2 regions of the Mycobacterium sp. NTMscope_Eco_3 genome follow, and region 2 is predicted to be linked to the other one. Evidence: predicted binding sites of a transcription regulator. Region 2 holds the regulator's gene; the other holds the start of a gene.

Region 1 (11,915 bases), 110 kb from region 2:
TCAGGGCCGCGACCATATCGAAGCGGCACTGTCCGGCGGCCGCGGCGCAGTGATCGCGTTGCCGCACAGCGGCAATTGGGACATGGCAGGGGTGTGGCTGGCGCAGACACACGGCACCTTCACCACCGTCGCGGAGCGGCTCAAACCCGAGTCGCTCTACCGGCGGTTCATCGACTACCGCGAAGGCCTCGGCTTCGAGGTGCTACCCCTGTCCGGGGGCGAGCGGCCACCCTTCGACGTGTTGTGCGACCGGCTGCGGGACAACCGGGTGGTGTGCCTGATGGCCGAGCGCGACCTCACCCGCACCGGTGTCCAGGTCGACTTCTTCGGCGAACCCACCCGGATGCCGGCCGGGCCGGCGAAGCTCGCAATCGCGACGGGGGCGGCGCTGCTACCGGCCCACTGCTGGTTCGAGGGCCAGGGCTGGGGCGTCGCCATCCACCCGGCGCTGGATTGCACCGGCGGCGACGTCGGCGCCATCACCCAGTTGTTGGCCGATCACTTCGAGAAGAACATCGCCGCCCGCCCCGAGGATTGGCACATGATGCAGCCGCAATGGCTGGCCGACCTCTCCGAGAACAAGCAGGCCCGGCTAAGGGACGCCTGATGCGCATCGGGATGATCTGTCCCTACTCGTTCGACGTTCCGGGCGGGGTGCAGTCGCACGTCCTGCAGCTCGCCGAGGTGGTGCGGGCCCGCGGGCATGACGTCAGCGTGCTCGCACCGGCCTCGCCGCACGCCGTGTTGCCCGACTACGTCGTCTCGGCGGGCAAGGCCGTCCCGATTCCCTACAACGGGTCGGTGGCCCGGCTGCGGTTCGGCCCGGCCACCCACCGCAAGGTCAAAAAGTGGCTCGCCGAAGGCGATTTCGACGTGCTGCACCTGCACGAGCCCAACGCGCCGAGCCTGTCCATGCTGGCCCTCAACATCGCCGAGGGCCCGATCGTGGCGACGTTTCACACGTCGACCACCAAATCGCTGACGTTGACGGTCTTTCAGGGCATCCTGCGCCCGATGCACGAGAAGATCGTCGGCCGGATCGCGGTCTCCGACCTGGCCCGGCGCTGGCAGATGGAGGCGCTGGGAACCGACGCGGTGGAGATCCCCAACGGCGTCGACGTCGGCTCGTTCGCCTGCGCGCCGCTGCTGGACGGGTACCCGCGGCCGGGCAAGACGGTGCTGTTCCTGGGGCGCTACGACGAGCCGCGCAAGGGCATCGGGGTGTTGCTCGACGCGCTGCCGCGGCTGGTGGCGCGGTTCCCCGACGTGCAGCTGCTGGTTGTCGGGCGCGGTGACGAGGACGAATTGCGCACGCAGGCGGGCGAATTCGTGAGTCATATTCGCTTCCTCGGCCAGGTCGACGATCCCGGGAAGGCGTCGGCCATGCGCAGCGCCGACGTCTACTGCGCACCCAACCTCGGCGGGGAAAGCTTCGGCATCGTGTTGGTCGAGGCCATGGCCGCCGGCACCCCGGTGGTGGCCAGCGACCTGGACGCCTTCCGGCGCGTGCTGGCCGGCGGCGACGTGGGCCGCCTGGTGCCCGTGGGCGACGGCGCCGCGCTCGCCGATGCGTTGATCGCGGTGCTGGAGGATGATGTGCTCGCCGAGCGCTATGTGGCCGCCGGCACGGCCGCCGTCCAGCGCTACGACTGGTCGGTGGTGGCCAGCCAGATCCTGCGGGTTTACGAGACGGTCGCCGCGACAGGCGCCAAGGTTGAGGTGGCCGGTTGATGACATGGCTGATCGTCGCCGTCGCGGTGTTGGTCGCGGTGCTGGCCGTCTTCGGCGCCTGGGCGTACCGGACGGCCAACCGGCTGGACCGCCTGCACGTCCGCTACGACCTGTCGTGGCAGGCGCTCGACGGTGCGCTGGCGCGGCGCGCGGTGGTGGCGCGCGCCGTGGCCATCGACGCCTACGGCGGCGCGTCCGAGGGGCGGCGGCTGGCGGCGCTGGCCGACGCCGCCGAGGGGGCGCCCCGGCCCGCGCGGGAAACGTGCGAAAACGAGCTGTCGGCCGCGCTGGCCGCCGTGGACCCGGCGTCGCTGCCGGCCGGGCTGATCGCCGAGCTGGCCGACGCCGAGGCCCGGGTGGTGTTGGCCCGTCGCTTCCACAACGACGCGGTCCGCGACACGCTGGCGCTGGCCGAGCGGCCCCTGGTGCGGCTCTTTCACCTGGGCGGGACCGCCGGGCTGCCCAGCTATTTCGAGATCGTCGAGCGGCCGCACGCGCTGGCCCACGGCGATCACGGCGTGCTCAACCACCGCACCTCGGCGCGCGTCGTGCTGCTCGACGAGACCGGGGCGGTGCTGCTGCTGCGCGGGTCGGATCCGGCGCTGGCCGGCCAGCCCGCGCCCAAGTGGTGGTTCACGGTGGGCGGCGAAGTGCAGCAGGGGGAGCGGCTGGCCGAGGCCGCCGCGCGGGAGCTCGCCGAGGAGACCGGCCTGCGGGTCGCGCCCGCCGACATGGTCGGGCCCGTCTGGCGGCGCGACCAGGTCTTCGAGTTCAACGGCTCGCTGATCGACAGCGAGGAGTTCTACTTCGTCTACCGCACCCGCCGATTCGAGCCGTCCCGCACCGGCCACACCGAACTGGAACGCAGCTACATCCACGGCCACCGCTGGTGTGACGCTGCCGACATCGCCCAACTCGTCGCCGCGGGGGAGACGGTGTACCCCATGCAACTATCCGGACTGCTCACCGACGCGGCCGCGCTCGCCGGCGGCCGCGCCCCCGGCCCGCTGCTGTCCATCCGCTGACTCCGCCGGTCAACGCGGGCCAAAGCGCCTCATTAGACTGGGTCGACAACGTTGAAGGAGATCAAGCAGTGACTACCGCCCACCCCCCGGACGGCAACGGGCGAACCGGAACCGCGCGCGTCAAGCGCGGCATGGCCGAGATGCTCAAGGGCGGCGTCATCATGGACGTCGTCACGCCCGAGCAGGCCAAGATCGCCGAGGGCGCCGGCGCCGTCGCCGTGATGGCGCTGGAGCGGGTGCCCGCCGACATCCGCGCCCAGGGCGGGGTGTCGCGGATGAGCGACCCGGACATGATCGAGGGCATCATCGCCGCGGTGACCATCCCGGTCATGGCCAAGGCCCGCATCGGCCACTTCGTCGAGGCGCAGATCCTGCAGAGCCTCGGCGTCGACTACGTCGACGAGTCCGAGGTGCTCACCCCCGCCGACTACACCCACCACATCGACAAGTGGAAGTTCACCGTGCCGTTCGTGTGCGGGGCGACCAACCTCGGTGAGGCGCTGCGCCGCATCAACGAGGGCGCGGCCATGATCCGCTCCAAGGGTGAAGCAGGCACCGGAGACGTCTCCAACGCGACCACGCACATGCGGGCGATCGGTGGCGAGATCCGCCGCCTGACGTCGTTGTCCGAAGACGAATTGTACGTCGCCGCAAAGGAATTGCAGGCGCCCTACGAACTCGTCGTCGAGGTGGCCCGGGCGGGCAAGCTGCCGGTCACCATGTTCACGGCGGGCGGTATCGCCACCCCCGCCGACGCGGCGATGATGATGCAGCTCGGCGCCGAGGGCGTCTTCGTGGGCTCGGGCATCTTCAAGTCCGGCGACCCCGCCCAGCGCGCCGCGGCGATCGTGAAGGCCACCACCTTCTACGACGATCCCGACGTGCTGGCCAAGGTGTCGCGCGGGCTGGGCGAGGCGATGGTCGGCATCAATGTCGAGCAGATCGCGCAGCCCCATCGGCTGGCCGAACGCGGCTGGTAAGAACAGTCTGTGGCGATCGAAGAGATCCTCGATCTCGAGCAGCTCGAGGTCAACATCTACCGCGGCAGCATCTTCAGCCCGGAATCGGGATTCCTACAGCGCACCTTCGGCGGTCATGTGGCCGGCCAGTCGCTGGTGTCGGCGGTGCGCACCGTCGACCCGCGCTACCAGGTCCACTCGCTGCACGGATACTTCCTGCGGCCCGGGGATGCCAAGGAGCGCACGGTGTTCATCGTGGAGCGCACCCGCGACGGCGGCTCGTTCGCGACCCGTCGCGTCAACGCCATCCAGCACGGCGAGATCATCTTCAGCATGGGCGCGTCCTTCCAGACCGACCAGGAAGGCATCCACCACCAGGACCCCATGCCGCCCGCGCCGCCGCCCGACGGGCTGCCCGGGCTGGACTCGGTCAAGGTCTTCGACGACGCCGGGTTCAAGCAGTTCGAGGAGTGGGACGTCTGCATCGTGCCCCGCGAGCTCCTGCAGCTCTCGCCGGGCAAGGCCGCCCAGCAGCAGGTTTGGTTCCGCCACCGTGACCCGCTGCCCGACGACCCGGTGCTGCACATCTGCGCGCTGGCCTACATGAGCGACCTGACGCTGCTGGGATCGGCGCAGGTCACCCACCTCGACGTGCGGGAGCACCTGCAGGTGGCGTCGCTGGACCACGCCATGTGGTTCATGCGGGCGTTCCGGGCCGACGAGTGGCTGCTGTATGACCAGTCTTCGCCGTCGGCCAACGGCGGCCGCGCGCTGTGCCAGGGCAAGATCTTCACCCAATCCGGCGAGATGGTCGCGGCGGTCATGCAGGAGGGGCTGACCCGCTTCAAGCGCGGCCACGGGCCGACCAACCCGTGAGCAGCCCCCGGATCGGGGTCCTCGCGCTGCAGGGCGATACCCGCGAGCACCTGGCGGCCCTGCGCGAAGCCGGGGCCGAGGCGATGCCGGTGCGCCGGCGCGGCGAGCTGGAGGCGGTCGACGGGCTGGTCATCCCCGGTGGCGAATCGACGACCATGAGCCACCTGCTGCTCGATCTCGGCCTGCTGGAGCCCCTGCGCGGGCTGCTGGCCGACGGGCTGCCCGCCTACGGCGCGTGCGCCGGCATGATCCTGCTGGCCAGCGAGATCCTGGACGCCGGGACGGGCGGGCGGGAGGCGCTGCCTCTGCACGCGATCGATATGACCGTGCGGCGCAACGCTTTTGGGCGTCAGGTCGACTCGTTCGAAGGGGACATCGATTTCGCGGGCCTCGACGATCCGGTGCGGGCGGTGTTCATCCGCGCGCCGTGGGTCGAGCGCGTGGGCGACGGCGTGGAGGTGCTGGCCAGCGCCGCCGGGCACGTCGTCGCGGTGCGCCAGGGCCGCAAGCTGGCGACGGCGTTTCACCCCGAGGTGACCGGCGACCGGCGGATCCACCACATGTTCGTCGACATGGTGACCGGCTGAGCCAGCGCCGCGAAACTGTATTCCACGACGCATTTCCCGAGTGGAGCCGTCGACAGTTGCAGTCTCGCGGGCCACGTAGACTCGTCTGGCCACAAAAACAAGAGGACTCCCAGATAGGACACCGATGAGCGGCCATTCCAAGTGGGCCACCACCAAGCACCAAAAGGCCGTCAAGGACGCGCGCCGCGGCAAGGAGTTCGCCCGGCTGATCAAGAACATCGAGGTCGCCGCCCGCACCGGGGGCGGTGACCCGGCCGGCAACCCGACGCTGTATGACGCCATCCAGAAGGCGAAGAAGACGTCGGTGCCCAACGACAACATCGAGCGGGCCCGCAAGCGGGGCGCCGGCGAGGAAGCGGGCGGGGCCGACTACCAGACGATCATGTACGAGGGCTACGGGCCCAACGGCGTCGCGGTCCTGATCGAGTGCCTGACCGACAACCGCAACCGGGCGGCCGGCGAGGTCCGGGTGGCGGTGACCCGCAACGGCGGCAACATGGCCGACCCCGGCTCGGTGTCCTACCTGTTCACCCGCAAGGGCGTCGTCACCCTCGAAAAGAACGGCCTGACCGAGGACGACGTGCTGACCGCGGTGCTCGACGCCGGCGCCGAGGACGTCAACGACCTCGGCGAGAGCTTCGAGATCATCTCCGAGCCGACCGACCTGGTCGCGGTGCGCACCGCGCTGCAGGACGCCGGCATCGACTACGAATCCGCCGAGGCGAGCTTTCAGCCGTCGGTCAGCGTGCCGGTTGACGTCGAGGGCGCGCGCAAGGTGTTCAAGCTCGTCGACGCGCTGGAAGACAGCGACGACGTGCAGAACGTGTGGACCAACGTCGACCTGTCCGACGAGGTGCTCGCCGCTCTCGACGAGGACTGACTAGTCGTACCCGTGCCGCATGTCCTCGACGATGCGCGGATTGTCCAGGGTCGACGGCTCCACGGGCCGCGGCGCGATGTCGCCGGAGAACACGCCGGCCGCCTCGAGCACCCGCTGGTTGAGAAAACGTAGCGGGGGAGCGTCGGGCGGCACCGTCGGTGTGGGCGCGGTGTCGGCGCGCTGCGCCAGGGCGAATCCCCAGTCGCCGAACGTCGGCACGTGCACGTGATACGGCGTGACGGCGTAGCCCGCCGCCCGGATCGTCGACACCGTGCGCCAGTAGGCCGTCGGGGTGGAAAAGGGGCTGCCCGCCTGCACCGCCATCAGCCCGCCGGGGGCCAGCGCCCGGGCGGCCAGCGCGTAGAACTCGGTCGAATACAGCCGGCCCAGCACGGGTGTGTCGGGATCGGGAAGGTCGACGATGATCGCATCGAACCGGTCGATGTCGGGTCCGCGCAACCAGTTCATCGCGTCCTGCGTCACCACGCTTACCCGCGGGTTGTCCAATGAACCGGCGTTGGCGCCGCGCAGCGTGGTGCGCGCGACGTCGATCACCGCGGGGTCGAGCTCGACCTGCACGATCTTGGAAATGCCGGGCTGGCGCAGCAATTCGCGAGCCACCAGGCCGTCGCCGCCGCCGAGCACCAGCACCGAACGCGCACCCTTCCCGACCGCGGGGTACACGAGGCTTTCGGTGTAGCGGTATTCGTCCCGGGTGGAGAATTGCAGCCCGCCGTCGAGGTACAGGCGGGTGTCGTTGCCGCGCCGCGTCACCACGATCTCCTGGTAGGGCGTGTGCCGATACGCGACGATCGGATCGGCGTAAAGCCTTTGCCGGCTTGTGGTTTCGACGTCGGCCGAACGCAGCAACAGGGTGGCGAGCAGCCCCAGCGCGGCGGCCAGCGCGCACAGCGCCAGCAGCAGTTGGCGCGTCGAAACCACTTGGCGCAGCAGGAAAATGGCGACGACGGCCGCCGCCGCCAGGTTGATCATGCCGGTGACCGCCGCGCCGCGAATCATCCCCAGCTGCGGCAGCAGCAGGAACGGCCAGACCAGCCCGCCCAGCAGCGCGCCGAGGTAATCGGCGGCGTTGAGGTTGGCAAGCGTGCGCCCGGCGTCGGCTGCACCCGCCACCCGCCCGCTCTGCAGCAGCGTCATCAACAGCGGCACCTCGGCGCCGACCAGGCCACCGATCAGGGCCGTGCTCACCGCCAGCACCCACGTCGAACCGACCGCGCCGTCCAGGAACGCGAACACCATGTACAGGGCCGCCGCGGACAGCCCGCCGATGACGCCGAGGGCCGCCTCCACCGCGATGAAGGTGATCGCCGCATGCGCCAGCAGCGGTTTGACCAGCAGGGCGCCCACGCCTAGCGCGGCGATGTAGCCCGCGACGATCAGTGAGGTGGCGACGATGCCGCCGCCATCGAGGCTCGCCGACAACGTCAGCAGCGCGAGTTCATAGATGAGGCCGCAGGCCGCGCACGCCGCCACGGCGGCCAACAGCAGCGCCCGCCACCGCCCCGACGCCGCCGCGGACGGCGCCGCCGGGGGCGTGGCCACGTCGACGGAGCTCATGACACCGCCGCGGCGGTCACCCCTCCGACGGCGAGCAGTATCAGGGCCACCGCGAACGAGCCGGGATGCAGCACCTGCTCGTCGATGTGCTCATGGAAACTCCCCGGTATCAGCAGATGCATTGTGAGCAGCGCGATCCCGAGCAGGATCACGCCCATCAACCCGTACACCGCCACGCCGAGGAGTCCCTGCCCCAGCTGGCTGTAGCTGTTGGCGATCGCGGTGATGATGACGACGGTCAGCGCGATGTACATTGCGCCCGCGACGATCACGGCGTTCGGGCGGCGGTCGATGAACACCAGCTGGCGCAGCTTGCCCGGGGTCAGCACGTCGACCACGTAGAACCCGACGAGCAGGACGGCCATGCCGACGACGAAGTACAGGATCGTCGCGACCGCGCCTTTCAGGACGGGATTGAGGTCGACGGTTCCGATCTCGACGGCGAGGTACATGGTTGTCTCCTTTGCGGTGGTGCCATCACTTGGTTCCGCCCGGGCCGCCGGGGCTGCCTCCGGAACCACCCGACGGGGAGCCGGGGGTGAATCCGGGGCCGAGGAAGATGAACGCGCCGTGGCTGTAGCCGGCGCTCAGCGGTTCGACGCGGATGCTGCACGGGTAGTTGCCGTCGGGGCCGACGACCACGATGTCGTTGGCATAACGCAGGTATTCGGTGTTGCCGTTGTCGGCGCGCGCCTCGGGGTGCGCATACGCGGCGAGCGCGTCGGCCGCCTGTCGTGGCGATCCCGTGCACTGGTAGCGCGTGCCGTTCACGTCGTGGGCGTACTCGTGATAGTGGCCCGCGACGTACGACGCAATGTTCTTCTGCAGCAAGATGATTCCGGTGATCAGGCACACCACGGCGCCGGCCGCCAGCAGACCGGCGATCACGAACAGGCGGGTTCGGCTCACGGTTGCCACCGGCTCGCGGTGTGAACCACCGTCCCGCCGGAGCCGGGCGGACGCCCCGGGTACAGATGCCATGTCTGCCAACGCCATCCGGCGCCGTCGGGCTCGGCGGCCAGCACGGTCAGCGCGGCGTCGTCGCCCGGGAACGTGCCGCCGAGCCAGCCCGCCCGTCGGGCGCAGCGGCCCCGCAGCTCGTGCGCGAGGCGGCGGAAGGCCGCCTCGTCGCGGGTGTCGGTGACCGATTGCAGGTGGTAGCCGGGCGCGTCGGTGCTCTCGGGCAGGGCCGCCCCGAGATTGCGTGCCGTGCAAGAGATTTCCTCGGAGAACCGGCCCGCGGCGTGCTCGACCGCGACGACGTGCGACGCGCCGAGCACCCCGAGCAGCAACGCCCCCGCGCCGCCCGGGTGCTCGAGGCGGCAGGCGGCCAGCGGCGGGGGGACCGGCGCGTTGAGCGCGAGTCCCAGCCGCTCCCCGGATACGTCCGCCGGGGTCACGGCGAGCTGATGAAGGGGCACCGGCCTGACCTCGCGCGCGTTAGGCGGGGCTGGGCGGGGGAGCCGCGTAGACGGTGAGTTCGCCGGGGGACACGGACTTTCCCGTCGACACCTCCCAGGGCATGTCCGCGGCCCAGCGCTCGAAGGAGAGCAGGACCGTCTCGTCGTCGCTGGTGCAGTCGACGAATTCCATCTCGCCGCCGGCCGGCAGCCCGGTGGTGCCTTCGGTCGTGTAGGAGGCGCGGCCGCGTTCGGTTTCGTGAAACATCACGCCGTCGACGACGTACGGATCGCCGGGCCGCAGCGGCACGTCCTTGCGGGTGATCCACATCGCCAGTTCCAGCCGTCCGTCGTCCTCTTCGACGCTGAACCACATCGGCTGCTCGCCGCCCTCGAGCAGGTGTTCCCACCACACGAACGGTCCCTCGCGGAAGGTGACCGACCCGCGCACGATGTAGTCGGTGCCGCCGTAGCTGACGATGGCGCCGGGGCCGAGCTGGCGGGGCCCGAACTGCGGCATCGCGTCCGACGCGAGCGGATCCGGGCGCCCGGCGCTCTGCGCCGGCCGCTTGGGGCGGCGCAAAGCGATGACGAGCACCACGATCGACGCGATGAACAGCACGATGGCGAGCATGACCAGCAGAGATCCCACGCGCAGCCTCCCGTTGCCACAATGCTTGAGCGAACGTGGGCTAAAGCTAACAGCTTTTTCGCGGGTCCGGCGCGGTAACCTCCCGGCCCGGAATCGGCCTGGAATCGGGGTGGCCGCCGCGTGTCGCACCCGGGGCGCGTCGGTGCCGGCCGCTAGGGTATCGAACAGCTGTTCTACTAGGTGGGAGCGGGTAATGCGGGTGATGGGCGTCGACCCCGGCCTGACCCGGTGCGGGTTGTCGGTCGTCGAGAGCGGGCGTGGGCGCAGCGTCGTCGCGCTCGACGTCGACGTGGTGCGCACCCCGTCGGACGCGCCGCTCGCCGAGCGGCTGCTGAAGATCAGTGACGCCGTCGAGCATTGGCTGGCCACCCACCAGCCGGACGTCGTGGCTATCGAGCGGGTGTTCTCCCAGCTGAACGTGTCGACGGTGATGGGCACCGCCCAGGCCGGCGGCGTGGTCGCGCTGGCGGCGGCCAAGCGGGGCGTCGACGTGCACTTCCACACCCCCAGCGAGGTCAAGGCCGCGGTCACCGGCAACGGCGCTGCCGACAAGGCCCAGGTTACTGCGATGGTCACCAGAATCCTTGCGCTGCAAGCGAAACCGACGCCGGCGGACGCCGCCGACGCGCTCGCGCTGGCGATTTGTCACTGCTGGCGGGCGCCGATGATCGCCCGGATGGCGGCGGCCGAGGCGCTGGCCGCCGAGCAGCGGCAGAAGTACCGGGCCAAGCTGAAGGCCGCCCGATGATCGCCGCGGTGCGCGGCGAGGTGCTCGAGGTGGCGCTCGATCATGTGGTGATCGAGGCCGCCGGTGTCGGCTACCGGGTGAACGCGACGCCGTCGACGCTGTCCACGCTGCGGACCGGGACCGAGGCGCGGCTGATCACGGCGATGATCGTCCGCGAGGATTCGATGACGCTGTACGGCTTCACCGACACCGACACCCGCGACCTGTTTTTGACCCTGCTGTCGGTGTCGGGGGTCGGGCCCCGGCTGGCGATGGCGACCCTGGCCGTGCACGACGCCGGCGCGCTGCGCCAGGCGCTGCATGACGGCGACGTCACCGCGCTGACCCGGGTGCCCGGGATCGGCAAACGCAGCGCCGAACGGATGGTCCTGGAGCTGCGGGACAAGGTGGGCGCGGCCGGCGCCGGCGCGGCGTCCGCGGCCACCGGCCTCAACGGCCACGCGATACGCGGGCCGGTGGTGGAGGCCCTGGTCGGCCTCGGCTTCGCCGTCAAGCAGGCCGAGGAGGCCACCGACAAGGTGCTGGCCGCCGAGCAGGACGCGACCACCTCCGGTGCGCTGCGCGCCGCCCTGTCGCTGCTGGGTAAGTCCCGATGACCCCCACTGAGGAAGACTGGTCCGACCGGGACGTCTCCGGCGCGCTGGCCCCCGGCGAGGGCGACGTCGACGTCAGCCTGCGGCCCCGCTCGCTGCGGGAGTTCATCGGCCAGCCGCGGGTGCGCGAACAGCTGCAACTGGTCATCGAGGGGGCCAAAAACCGCGGCGGCACACCGGATCACATCCTGCTGTCCGGCCCGCCGGGGCTGGGCAAGACGTCGCTGGCGATGATCATCGCGGCCGAGCTCGGATCCTCGTTGCGGCTGACGTCCGGGCCCGCGCTGGAGCGCGCCGGGGACCTGGCGGCGATGCTGTCCAATCTGGTCGAGCACGACGTGTTGTTCATCGACGAGATCCACCGCATCGCGCGGCCCGCCGAGGAGATGCTCTACCTGGCGATGGAGGACTTCCGGGTGGACGTGGTCGTCGGCAAGGGCCCCGGCGCGACGTCGATCCCGCTGGAGGTGGCGCCGTTCACCCTGGTCGGCGCGACCACCCGTTCCGGCGCGCTGACCGGCCCGCTGCGGGATCGGTTCGGCTTCACCGCGCACATGGACTTCTACGAGCCCCCCGAGCTGGAGCGGGTGCTGGCCCGCTCCGCCGGGATCCTGGGAATCGAACTCGGCGGTGATGCGGCCGAGGAGATCGCGCGCCGCTCGCGCGGCACGCCGCGGATCGCCAACCGGCTGTTGCGCCGGGTGCGGGACTTCGCCGAGGTGCGCGCCGACGGCGTGATCACCCGCGACGTCGCCAAGTCCGCGCTGGCGGTCTACGACGTCGACGAACTGGGTCTGGATCGGCTGGACCGGGCGGTGCTCTCGGCGCTGACCCGCAGCTTCGGTGGCGGCCCGGTCGGGGTGTCGACGCTGGCGGTGGCGGTTGG
Region 2 (11,915 bases):
AGGCCAAGATCGTCGACCGCGGTGTGTGGCTCGAGGCCGGCAAGCAGGGCTTCCTCGGCATGGCGGTGCCCGAGGAGTACGGCGGCGGCGGCAACCCGGACTTCCGGTACAACACGATCATCACCGAGGAGACCACGGCGGGCCGCTACAGCGGCATCGGTTTCGGCCTGCACAACGACATCGTGGCGCCGTACCTGTTGGCCCTGGCCACCGAGGAGCAGAAGCAGCGCTGGTTGCCGAAATTCTGTACCGGAGAACTGATTACGGCGATCGCGATGACCGAGCCGGGCACCGGCAGTGACCTGCAGGGCATCAAGACCCGCGCGGTCAAGCAGGGCGACCACTATGTGCTCAACGGTTCAAAGACGTTCATCACCAACGGAATCAACTCCGACCTGGTGATCGTCGTCGCGCAGACCGATCCGGACAAGGGCGCGCAGGGCTTTTCCCTGCTCGCCGTCGAACGCGGGATGGAAGGCTTCGAGCGCGGCCGGCACCTGGACAAGATCGGGCTGGACGCGCAGGACACGGCCGAGCTGTCATTCACCGACGTGCACGTGCCGGCCGAAAACCTCCTGGGCCAAGAGGGCATGGGGTTCATCTACCTCATGCAGAACCTGCCTCAGGAACGGATCTCGATCGCCATCATGGCGGCCGCGGCGATGGAGCAGGTGCTCGAGCAGACGCTGCAATACACCAAGGAGCGCAAGGCTTTTGGCAAGCCGATCGGCAGCTTCCAGAACAGCCGCTTCGTGCTCGCCGAGCTGGCGACCGAGGCGACCGTGGTGCGCATGATGGTCGACGAATTCGTCCGCCTGCACCTGGACCACAAGCTGACGGCCGAACAGGCGGCAATGGCCAAGTGGTACTCCACCGAAAAGCAGGTGCACCTGATCGACCGCTGTCTGCAATTGCACGGCGGCTACGGTTACATGCGCGAATACCCGGTCGCCCGTGCCTATCTGGATGCGCGGGTGCAAACCATCTACGGCGGCACGACCGAAATCATGAAGGAAATAATCGGCCGCGGCCTCGGGGTATAGCCTTTCGTTTGGTGGACCGTCATCCGGGCGGCGAACACCGTCGCCGGTAACGGCATTGCCTTTATCTGCGCCGCCGAGGTCGCTTCGTGCGCCAGCAGCAACCTCGGTGCGCGCAATTCCGCTGTGCGAGTCCGCAGTTTGGAAGTCGTGCACGACGACCACGGTCGCGATCGGCTTTCGGTGCGCTATTCGCAACGGCGCTGGGGTGGTGGCATGGTTTGTCGCGGTTTGGCCGTGGCCCGGCATCATTTCGACATCGGTGTGGTATCCCTTTTTGTAAAATTCGTGATTTGACTTCGCATTTCTTGTTGGCAGGAGCAAAGTTGTGCGAGCCCGGCGATAAGGCGGATCGTGCGCGGGTCCATTCCCCGCGGAAGAACGGCCCGCTCGCCGGTTATGCAGGTAAGGGCATAGCCGCAGATAGAGCCGTATCCGGAGGCTGGAAGGCTTGGTGAAGGTGCACAGAGGTCACATGCGCAAGCTGATCGGAAGCGCGCTGGTCAGCTTGACGACCACAGCACTGGCCGCCGTATTGCTGGCGCCCGCCGCCACCGCGAGCCCGATAGGCGACGCCGAAGCGGCGATGATGGCCGCGTGGGAAAAGGCCGGCGGCGACACGTCCCCGCTCGGCCCCCGCAAGGGCGATGTCTACCCCGCCGGAGACGGGTTCGCCCTGAACTTCGACGGCGGCAAGATGTTCTTCACCCCGGCCACCGGCGCCAAATTCGCCTACGGGCCCATCCTGGAGAAATACGAGATGCTGGGCGGGCCGGCCGGCAGCGATCTGGGTTTCCCGGCCATCAACGAAGTGCCGGGCCTGGCCGGCCCCGACAGCCGGGTGATCACCTTCTCGGCCACCGACAAGCCGGTCATTTTCTGGACGCCCGAGCACGGCCCGTACGTGGTGCGCGGCGCCATCAACTCCGCCTGGGACAAGCTCGGCAGTTCGGGCGGCGTGCTCGGTGTGCCGGTCGGCGACGAGACCTACAACGGCGAGGTGTCCTCGCAGAAGTTCAGCGGCGGACAGCTTTCGTGGAACCGGCAGACCAAGGAGTTCACCACCGAACCGCCGGGGCTGGCCGACCAGTTGAAGGGCCTGCAGGTCGCGATCGATCCCACCGCGGCCATCAACATGGCCTGGCGGGCGGCCGGGGGGCCCAACGGACCGCTGGGCGCCAAGCAGGGCGGGCAGACCCCCATCGGCGGTGACGGCATCGTCCAGAACTTCGCCGGCGGCAAGGTGTTCTTCACCCCGGCTACCGGTGCGAACGCCCTCGAGACCGACATACTGTCCAAATACGAGTCGCTCGGCGGGCCTGTCGGCAGCGACCTCGGCTTCCCCGTCACCAACGAAACCGACGGCGGAATCGGTCCTTCCAGCCGGATCTGCACCTTCTCGGCCACCGACAAGCCGGTGATCTTCCGGACCGCCGAGCACGGCGCGTTCGTCGTGCGCGGGGCGATGAAGGCCGCCTGGGACAAACTTCGCGGTCCGGCCGGCAAACTGGGGGCGCCGGTCGGCGACCAGGCCGTGGACGGCGACGTGATCTCCCAGCAGTTCACCGGCGGCAAGATTTCGTGGAACCGGGCGAAGAACACGTTCAGCACGGATCCGTCCAACCTGGCGCCGTTGTTGAGCGGACTGCAGGTGTCGGGTCAGAACCAGCCGAGCAATGCGGCCATGCCGTCCCACGCCAACAAATTCGGCGGGCATTCGTGGTGGTGGCTGGCCGCGATACCGGTCCTGGTGCTGCTGGTGGTGTTGGTGTGGGTGCTGTTCGCATGGCGCCGGCGTCGCTCCGGGAGCGAGGATGCCGCCGGCTACGCGCCCGATCACGGCTATGACGCGGCCGACGCGCCCTGGGGGCCGGAGGAACCCGACCTCGCGAGCGAGCATTTCGCGCTCGGCGGGTCGCACGAACCCGAGCGGCCGACGGAGGCCGCGGCCACCGCGCGGGTCAGCTGGCAGCGTCAGGTTCCGACGGAGAGCGAATACGGGCTCGAGGAGGAGGACCCCGACGCGATCGACACCGACTCCATCCCCGTCGTGTCGGAGGAGATGCTGTCGGAGGCCGACTATCCCGACGCCGAAGCCGATTACACCGACTACACCGACGCCGTTCCCGAGGTCGCCGAGTCCGAGACCGCGGATGACGCCGCCTACGTCGACGCCGACTACGCGGACGCCGGCTACGTCGAGGACGAGTACGCAAAGGACGAGTATCCCGACGTCGCCGTTCCGCACACCCCGCCGGACGCCGAGGCCGTGACCGGTGCCCTGGAAACCGCCGGCCCCGAGGATGAGTATCCCGACGTCGCCGTGCTGGATGCGGAAGTCGAACCCGAAGAGGGTGTCACGGCGGAGCCCGACGTGTCCGGGGCCGCCGAGGCCGCGGCCTTCGCCGCCGGCGCGGCGCAGCGATCCGGCGGGCGGCACGCCGCCGCGGACGAGGAAGACGGCGCGGACAACGGGCTGGCGGGCCCGGATGGGCGTCCGACCATCCATCTGCCGCTCGACGACCCGTACCAGGCGCCCGACGGCTACCCGATCAAGGCGAGCGCTCGTTACGGCCTGTATTACACGCCGGGCAGCGACCTGTACCAGGACACGCTCCCCGAGATCTGGTTGTCCAGCGAAGAGGTCGCCTTGGCCAACGGCTTCACCAGGGCCGACTAGCCGCCGGTCGCTAGACCTTGCGGATCACCGTGACGACCTTGCCCAGCACGGACGCGTCGTTGCCCGGGATGGGGTCGAACGCCGGGTTGTGCGGCATCAGCCACACCTGACCGCCGGCGCGTTTGAACGTCTTGACGGTCGCCTCGCCGTCCAGCAACGCCGCGACGATGTCGCCGTTGTCGGCGACGTTCTGCTGGCGCACCACCACCCAGTCGCCGTCACAGATCGCGGCCTCCACCATCGAGTCACCCACCACCTTGAGCAGGAACAGCGTGCCCTCGCCGACCAGCTCACGCGGCAGCGGGAACACGTCTTCGACGGCCTCTTCGGCGAGGATCGGTCCACCGGCGGCGATACGGCCCAGAACCGGGACGAACGTCGGTTCTGGCAACGCATCCGACCCGGCCACCTCGGTGGCGGGCGCCGCCACGTCGTCGTCGGCGCCGCGGACATCGACCGCCCGTGGGCGGTTGGGGTCGCGGCGCAAATACCCCTTGCGTTCCAGCGTGCGCAGCTGGTGGGCCACCGAGGACGTCGACGTCAGCCCGACGGCGTCGCCGATCTCCCGGATGCTCGGGGGATAGCCGCGGCTGGTCACCGAGGCGCGAATGACATTCAAAATGGTCCGCTGCCGTTCGGTCAGCGCGGAATCCACGGAGTGCAGCCGGCCGCCCGCTCCGGCCGGGCCGGTGTCGTTCGGGGAAGTGTCGTTGCTGTCGCCCATGACACTGAATGTAACGGCACCGCCGACAAGAATCAAACATGTGTTCGACTTGCGTGTCGCCCCGGCGCGCCGTGGCCGGAAAGACGCCGCCATCGGCCGAATCACAAATGTGTAACTCTTGCCGAGATCGGGTATTTGTGCCTCGTGACAGTGGTAGAGGCCGACGGAGTTGTCGGTGGCGTGATCTAGCGTTTTGCTCGTGCGACACGCTTCGCTCAAATGTTCGGGTTTCGAACACACGAGCGATTAGAGTCGAACACACGAGCGAGAGCTAGTTGACCGGAGGAACGCAGATGACAATCATCCACACGCTTGCGCCGCGTACCAGCAGTCTTCGGCGCCCGATCAACGGACCGGTGCAGGGCGTTCGGTACGGCAGGGACGGGCTGGCCCGCTCGCGGCGTCCCGCGCCGGCACGGCCGGCGGGCGCGCCGACGCGTTACTACGGCACCGGGGTCGCGATGTCGGTCGCCCCGCACCGCAGGCGCTCCGTCACGTGGCTGACGACGGTCGGTCTGGCATTGGCCGCCGGGGCGATCACCTTGTGGCTGGGTCTCGTCGCGAATGTCGGGCAGGTACTCAACGGTGACTCGACGAATTCGGCCGCGCCCGTACCGAACCGGCTCGCCGTCGTGCGGGTCGACGCGGGGGAGTCGCTGCAGGATGTCGCTCACCGCGTGGCGCCCGACGCGCCGGCCGCCCAGGTGGCCGACCGCATCCGTGAGCTCAACGACCTGAACTCGCCGACGCTGGTTGCGGGCCAAACGCTGATCGCTCCGATCGGCTGACGGCCGTTGTGCGACAACGGGTCCGGCCCGGCACGCGGCCGGCGCGCGTGGCGCGGCCCCGCGGACGGCGGCTCCGTTAGCCGCGCAGGTCAGCGCACAGGTACGCTCAAAGTTCTGCGGTACCCCGTTGTCGGCACGGTGAAGGAGCGGTCATGCACTGTCCCTTCTGCCGCCACCCGGATTCCCGGGTGATCGACTCGCGCGAAACCGACGAGGGGCAGGCGATCCGGCGCCGCCGGTCGTGCCCCGAGTGCGGAAAACGTTTCACCACCGTGGAAACCGCGGTCCTGGCGGTGGTCAAGCGCAGCGGCGTCACCGAGCCCTTCAGCAGGGAAAAGGTCATCAGCGGAGTCCGACGGGCCTGCCAGGGCCGTCAGGTGGATGACGACGCGCTGAATCTGCTGGCCCAGCAGGTCGAAGACACCGTGCGCGCCGTGGCTTCCCCGGAGGTCCCCAGCCACGAGGTCGGCCTGGCCATCCTGGGGCCGTTGCGTGATCTCGACGAGGTGGCGTACTTGCGGTTCGCCTCCGTGTATCGCTCTTTCGAATCCGCGGACGACTTCGAGCGCGAGATCCAGGCGCTTCGTGAGCACCGCGGAGTGGCCACTCCGGGCTGACGGATCTCGCCGGGCGCTCGCTGGGCGGCCCGCTAGGCTCGGTGCATGCCCCCTGAGTTGCATCCCGACCTCGCGGCCCTGGCCCCGCTCCTGGGCACCTGGGTCGGCCAGGGTGCGGGCAAATACCCGACGATCCCGCCGTTCGACTACCTCGAAGAGGTCACGTTCGCCCATGTGGGCAAACCATTTCTGGCCTACGCCCAGAAAACCAAGGCGGTGGCCGACGGCAAGCCGTTACACGCCGAGACGGGATATCTTCGCGTGCCGCAACCGGGCCGCGTCGAACTGGTGCTGGCCCATCCCAGTGGCATCACCGAGATCGAGGTCGGCACCTATTCGGTCACCGGCGACGTCATCGAAATGCAGATGGCCACCACGGCCGTCGGCCTGACGCCCACCGCCAAAGAGGTGACGGGACTTGGCCGTTCCTTCCGCATCGACGGCGACGAGCTGTCCTACTCGGTGCAAATGGGCGCGGTCGGCCAGCCGCTGCAGGACCACCTCGCCGCGGTGTTGCGCCGGCAGCGCTGAGCGTTCACCACCCGCGGCCCATCGTCAGCCCACCTGTCGCACACCGTCATTGACCACCCGTCCGGCCACCGCGACCCACCCTTCGGCGCTCCAGGTGGTTTCGATGACGGAGCCGTTGCCCTGGGTGATCCGCAGGTTTCGGCTCAGGTAGTCGGTGATCCGCATCGCGGCCGAACCGGTGGCCTCGTCTTCGGGCACGCCGAGGTTGGCGGCGAACATGCGCACCCGCAGCGACCCGGTGGCCCGGTCGGTCCAGGCCCACAGGTAGTGCGCCGTGTCGTCGGGAAAGTCCGTCGGGTCGGCGGCGAGAACATCGTCGGCCGAACCGAATTCGTGCAGCGCGAACTCGGGTGCCCACTCCGCGCGGGCGCTGATGCGGGTGTGGAGTTCGTCGTAGCCCACCTGCACGATGCCCGCCGGTATCTGCAGCGTGTTGATCGGTGAACCGTGTTCCCGCAGCCACCACGAGGCGCCGACCGTCGGATGCCCGGCGAACGGGAGCTCCGTCCGGGGCGTGTAGATCGTGGCGTGCGCGGTTGCCGAGCCCGCGGCCGGAAGGTCAACGAAAACCGTTTCGCTGTAGCCCAATTGGGTGGCCAACCGCTGCCGGTCCGCGACCCGCACCTGGCCGGCATCCACCACGCCCAGCGGATTGCCGAAATTGCCGTCCGCATCGGTGAACACCCGCAACACCGTGACGTCGATACCCATGGCCCGACTGTACGGCCCCGAACCCGGCGGTCTCGATCACGGTGGAATCAGGTGGCGCTGCGTTCGTCGGACCCCATGGCGTTCAGGACGGCGACGCGGGCGCGGGCCGGGCCGGTGACGGCCTGCTCGCCGCCGCCGGTGCGCAGCAACCCGCGCAGGGCGGCCTGGTCGTATTCGGCGGGGGCGGTGGAGTCCATGAAGCGCTCGACGACATCGATGAAGCGGGCCGGATCGTCGTGAAAGGGAAAGTGGCCGGAGCCCTCGAAGATTTCGAGCCGCGAACCGGGCATCGCCGCGTGGGCCATCCACGCGTGCCGCACCGGAACCACCACATCCTTGGTGCCCCAGACGATCTGCACCGGGATGGCTTCGGTCAAATAACATCGGTCGAGCATGGTGACGATCTGACCGCGCCAGTCCACCACCGCCCGCAGGGTCCGGCTGAATGCCGCCGACGCCGTCGGTTCCGGCAGGTCATCGAGGATCCGCAGCACGTTGGGCAGGTCGCGGCCCAGCCCGGTGCTGCCGAACGCGGCGCCCAGGACGCGGCCCACGACCTGAACCGCCGGCAGCACCAGGGGCAATCGCAGCAGGGCGATGGCTTCGCTGCCCATCGGCAGCGACGCCCACCGCAAGACGAAGTTGACGTCCTTGGTCACGCCGCCGGCACCCACCAGGATCAGCCGCTCCACCAAATGCGGGAACTGGTAGGCGAATTGCATGGCCACACCGCCGCCCAGCGAATGACCGACGATGGTCACGCGCTCGATGTCGAGCACGCTGAGCAGGTCGCGCATCCCGTTGGCGTATGCGGCGATCGAGTAGTCCGCGCGCGGCTTGTCGGATCGGCCGTGGCCCAGCAGGTCCGGGGCGATGACCGTGAAGCGCTGGGCGAGCTTGGCCTGCACGGCATTCCACGTGGTGGAGTTGTCGCCGATGCCGTGGATCAGCAGGATCGCCGGCCCGGAGCCCGCGATGCGGTATGCGCGGCGGTAACCGTGGATGGTGCGGAACTCGAGTCTGGGTGCGGTCACTTCACGCACCGGGCGGAGCGTGTTCTTGCGCTTCCGCTCGGTCATAGGGCCAACCTTGCTGTCGGGCCGGGCTAAGGGCGGTGTGGCTGGGGGTTTGGGCCCGGGGTCAGGCCTGGTCGTCGTCGTCGAACTTCTTCTCCGCGTGCTGGGCCAGAAATCGCTCGAATTCTGCGCCTAGCTCGTCGCCGCTCGGCAGATCCTCGTCGCGTGATAGTAACGACCTGTTCTCCTGAGCGTCGATGAAGGCATCGTACTGGCGCTCCAGCGCGGCCACCACCTGAGCGACCTCTGCGCTCGCTTCGACCTGCTCGTCGATCTTGGCCCGAATCACCTCCGCCGCTTCGGTTAACGCGGTCAGCGGCAGCTCGAGGGACGCGGTCTTGGCGACCTGCTCGAGCAAGGCCTGCGCGGCGGCCGGGTAATCGGTCTGCGTGAGGTAGTGCGGGACGTGCACGGTGAAGCCGACCACTTCGTGGCCATGCTGGCCCATCCGGTATTCCAGCAGGTTGGACGCGCTGCCGGGGACCTGGATCTCCGCGATCCACGGCTGGAAATTGGCGATCAACTCCGGGTTGTTGGAGTGCGCGGTCATGGTGGTCGGACGGGTGTGCGGAACCGCCATCGGGACGGTGCCCAGGCCGATGGTCTGGCGCACGCCGAGGCGCTCGGCCAGCAGGCGCACCGCGGTGATGAAGCGCTCCCACTTGAGATCCGGCTCCATGCCCGCCAGCAACAGAAACGGGGTGCCGACGGTGTCGCGCAACGCGTAGAGGCTCAGCTCCGGATCGTCATAGTTGGTGAAGTGATCGGTCTTGAAGGTCATCAGCGGCCGCCGTGAGCGGTAGTCCAGCAATTCGTCGATCGCGAAGGACGCGACCAGCTCGGTATCCAGCACCGCCTTGAGGTGCGAGGCCGCCAGCCGGATGGCGTGACCGGCGTCGGAAAAGCCCTCCAGGGCGTGCACGAGTACGGGGCCGCGGCCGTCGGACGTCGACAACTGCGGCGCCGGCAGCTCCAGTTCGTACATGCCTGGCTGCCCCGGCTGGTACTGATCACCTGGGTCTTGATGGTGATCCATCTTCGATCGCCTCCTCTCGGGCGTCTCTCCAGGGTGCCCTACCAATTGTCCCCCGAATCAGGCGGCACCCACATCGAACAGCGAACTCGGTTCCCCGTCCGCACCCTGGAACGCGATAATTCTCAGCCGTAATCCGGTGAGAACATATCGGGGGGCCCGGCCGGTGCGTCAGCAAACGCCTTCGCGCAGCGCAGTGCGCGGAAGTCGGCTCGCCGCCACACCGTCGGGCATGATGAAGGCGATGCGCATACCGATCCTGGTGCTCTGCTCGGTGGTGGGGGTGGCGACGTCGCTGACGTCGTGTCACCGGCCCATCGAGCAGGTGTCGGGCGCCCCGGTGTCGGCGCCGCGAACCGGTGGCCCGGTGCAGCGGCTCAGCCAGCCCGAGCAGAAGGCGGTTGCGGGCCCGGTCGAGCCGGACCGGCGCATCGGGGCGATCTTCATCGACGGCGGCCCGCTCCACGTTTGCACCGGTTCGGTGGTGCATTCGAAGGGCGGGGACCTGATCATGACCGCGGCGCATTGCCTGGCCGGAGCGTCGCTGATCACCTTCGTTCCCGGTTTCGCCGGCGACGCCGCGCCCGCTCCCACCGACGTGTGGAAGGCCGACGCGGTCTACCTCGATCCCCGCTGGGTCGCCAGCAAGGATCCGCACGCCGACTACGCGATCGCGCGGGTCAGCAACGACACCGGCGCCGACGTCGAGTCCCGCGCCGGTTTGGCGCTGACGCTGGGCGTGACGCCGCCGCCGGGCAGTCGCGTGACCGTGCTGGGGTATCCGGTCGGCGTGGGCGGGGCGCCCATCGGATGTCAGGGCAGCACCTCGGTCAGCGACAGCGGATTCCCCGCGCTGGCGTGCGAAGGTCTGGTGGACGGCACCAGCGGCGCGCCCTGGGTCAGCGGCACCACGGTCACCGGCCTGATCGGCGGTCTCGAGCGCGGTGGGTGCGCCGCGGACATCTCGTACTCGGCGCCGTTCGACGGCCAGACCGCCGAGCTGCTGGCCCGCGCCGAAGCCGGTGGCCCGGGCGACCCGATCCCCAGCGACCTGCAGGACGCCTGCTAGCTAGCGCCGGAACTGGTTGAGCGCGCGCACCTTGTTCATCACGTCGAGCGCGGCCACCTTGTAGGCCTCGGAAAACGTGGGGTAGTTGAACACGGCGTCCACCAGGTAGTCCACCGTGCCCCCGCACCCCATCACCGCTTGGCCGATGTGCACCATCTCGGTGGCGCTGGTGCCGAAGATGTGCACGCCGAGCAGCTTGAGGTCCTCGGTGGACACCAGCAGCTTGAGCATGCCGTAGGAGTCCCCGGCGATCTGGCCGCGTGCCAGCTCCCGGTACCGGGCCACCCCGACCTCGTAGGGGATGGCGTCCTTGGTCAGCTCCACCTCGGTGGCGCCGACGTAGGAGACCTCGGGGATCGAATAGATGCCGATCGGCTGCAGCTCGGTGATGCCGTCGCACGCTTCCCCGAACGCGTGGTAGGCGGCGAGCCGCCCCTGCTCCATCGAGGTCGCGGCCAGCGCGGGGAAACCGATCACGTCCCCGACGGCGTAGATGTGCGGCACCTTCGTCTGAAAATAGTCGTCCACGAAGATCCGGCCGCGGTTGTCGGCCTCGAGCTCGGCGTTGTGCAGGTCGAGATGGTCGGTCTGTCCCTGCCGGCCGGCCGAGTACATGACCGTCTCAGCGGGAATCTGCTTGCCGCTGGCCAAGGTGGTGACGGTGCCCGCCGAGCCGACGTCGACCGCGGTCACCTCCTCACCGAACCGGAACGTCACCGCCAGGTCGCGCAGGTGGAACTTCAGCGCCTCGACCACCTCGGGGTCGCAGAAGTCCAGCATGTCGTCGCGCTTTTCCACCACGGTGACCTTGGTGCCCAGCGCGGCGAACATCGAGGCGTACTCGATGCCGATCACGCCGGCGCCGACGACCACCATCGAGGTGGGCAACGTCTTGAGGTCGAGGATCCCGTCGGAGTCGAGCACGCGCTCTTCGTCGAACTCGACGCCGGACGGCCGCGCGGGCCTGGTGCCGGTGGCGATGACGATGTATTTGCCACTGATGGTTACCTTTTCGCGCCGTGACGGGTCTTCGACCTCGATGGTGTGCGGGTCGACGAATCGCCCGTGACCGATCAGCAGGTCGATGCGGTTGCGCATCAGCTGATTGCGCACCACGTCCACTTCCTTGCCGATCACGTGCTGGGTGCGGGCCAACAGATCGGCCGGGGTGATCTTCTCTTTCACCCGGTAGCTCGCGCCGTAGAGTTCGCGTTGGCTCATCCCGGTGAGGTAAAGCACCGCCTCGCGCAACGTCTTTGACGGGATGGTGCCGGTCTGGACGCACACGCCGCCGATCATCTGGCCGCGTTCGACGACGGCGACCGACTTGCCCAGCTTGGCGGAGGCGATGGCGGCCTTCTGCCCGCCGGGCCCCGAACCGATGACCACCATGTCGTACTCTTGCGCCGAGCCCATGGGCTAAACAGTAGAGCAGCACAACTCACAGTGCCGGGTTCATCCACAGCTCCGTCGCCGCGCCGGGGCGCGCGAGCACCGGCTGACGGTGGCGGCCGTCAGCGTTGGTGCTCATGACCACGCATCCCCGACCCGACTTCGAGCTTTCCCGCCCCGGCGCACTCATCGCCGCGCTGCCCGCCGTTCTCGGCTTCATTCCCGAAAATTCATTGGTTCTAGTGTCTTTGGAC

Evidence for each region. Region 2 encodes LexA, which represses DNA repair genes until DNA is damaged. Its sites were predicted from a motif close to CGAACANNTGTTCG; they were not measured.
Region 1: a site for LexA is predicted at 9,850-9,863, ahead of ruvC (crossover junction endodeoxyribonuclease RuvC). Genes of this name have one in related genera too.

Annotation. Positions count from the first base shown of each region.
Region 1 is NZ_CDRJYZ010000001.1:3,467,420-3,479,334, reverse strand. Features, by position in the region: gene AC0KTM_RS15710 (phosphatidylinositol mannoside acyltransferase) at 1-607, shown strand, start outside; gene AC0KTM_RS15705 (glycosyltransferase family 4 protein) at 607-1,731, shown strand; gene AC0KTM_RS15700 (NUDIX hydrolase) at 1,731-2,756, shown strand; gene pdxS (pyridoxal 5'-phosphate synthase lyase subunit PdxS) at 2,825-3,736, shown strand; gene tesB (acyl-CoA thioesterase II) at 3,746-4,591, shown strand; gene pdxT (pyridoxal 5'-phosphate synthase glutaminase subunit PdxT) at 4,588-5,178, shown strand; gene AC0KTM_RS15680 (YebC/PmpR family DNA-binding transcriptional regulator) at 5,303-6,058, shown strand; gene AC0KTM_RS15675 (polyamine aminopropyltransferase) at 6,059-7,636, opposite strand; gene AC0KTM_RS15670 (DUF350 domain-containing protein) at 7,633-8,088, opposite strand; gene AC0KTM_RS15665 (DUF4247 domain-containing protein) at 8,114-8,545, opposite strand; gene AC0KTM_RS15660 (DUF2617 family protein) at 8,542-9,057, opposite strand; gene AC0KTM_RS15655 (DUF4178 domain-containing protein) at 9,077-9,688, opposite strand; gene ruvC (crossover junction endodeoxyribonuclease RuvC) at 9,882-10,436, shown strand; gene ruvA (Holliday junction branch migration protein RuvA) at 10,433-11,032, shown strand; gene ruvB (Holliday junction branch migration DNA helicase RuvB) at 11,029-11,915, shown strand, end outside.
Region 2 is NZ_CDRJYZ010000001.1:3,576,710-3,588,624, reverse strand. Features, by position in the region: gene AC0KTM_RS16360 (acyl-CoA dehydrogenase family protein) at 1-1,043, shown strand, start outside; gene AC0KTM_RS16355 (hypothetical protein) at 1,191-1,337, shown strand; gene AC0KTM_RS16350 (LGFP repeat-containing protein) at 1,516-3,720, shown strand; gene lexA (transcriptional repressor LexA) at 3,731-4,444, opposite strand; gene AC0KTM_RS16340 (LysM peptidoglycan-binding domain-containing protein) at 4,738-5,232, shown strand; gene nrdR (transcriptional regulator NrdR) at 5,385-5,849, shown strand; gene AC0KTM_RS16330 (peroxynitrite isomerase) at 5,895-6,380, shown strand; gene AC0KTM_RS16325 (PhzF family phenazine biosynthesis protein) at 6,405-7,091, opposite strand; gene AC0KTM_RS16320 (alpha/beta fold hydrolase) at 7,139-8,170, opposite strand; gene AC0KTM_RS16315 (proteasome assembly chaperone family protein) at 8,232-9,203, opposite strand; gene AC0KTM_RS16310 (trypsin-like serine peptidase) at 9,433-10,269, shown strand; gene sthA (Si-specific NAD(P)(+) transhydrogenase) at 10,270-11,685, opposite strand; gene AC0KTM_RS16300 (DUF4192 domain-containing protein) at 11,799-11,915, shown strand, end outside.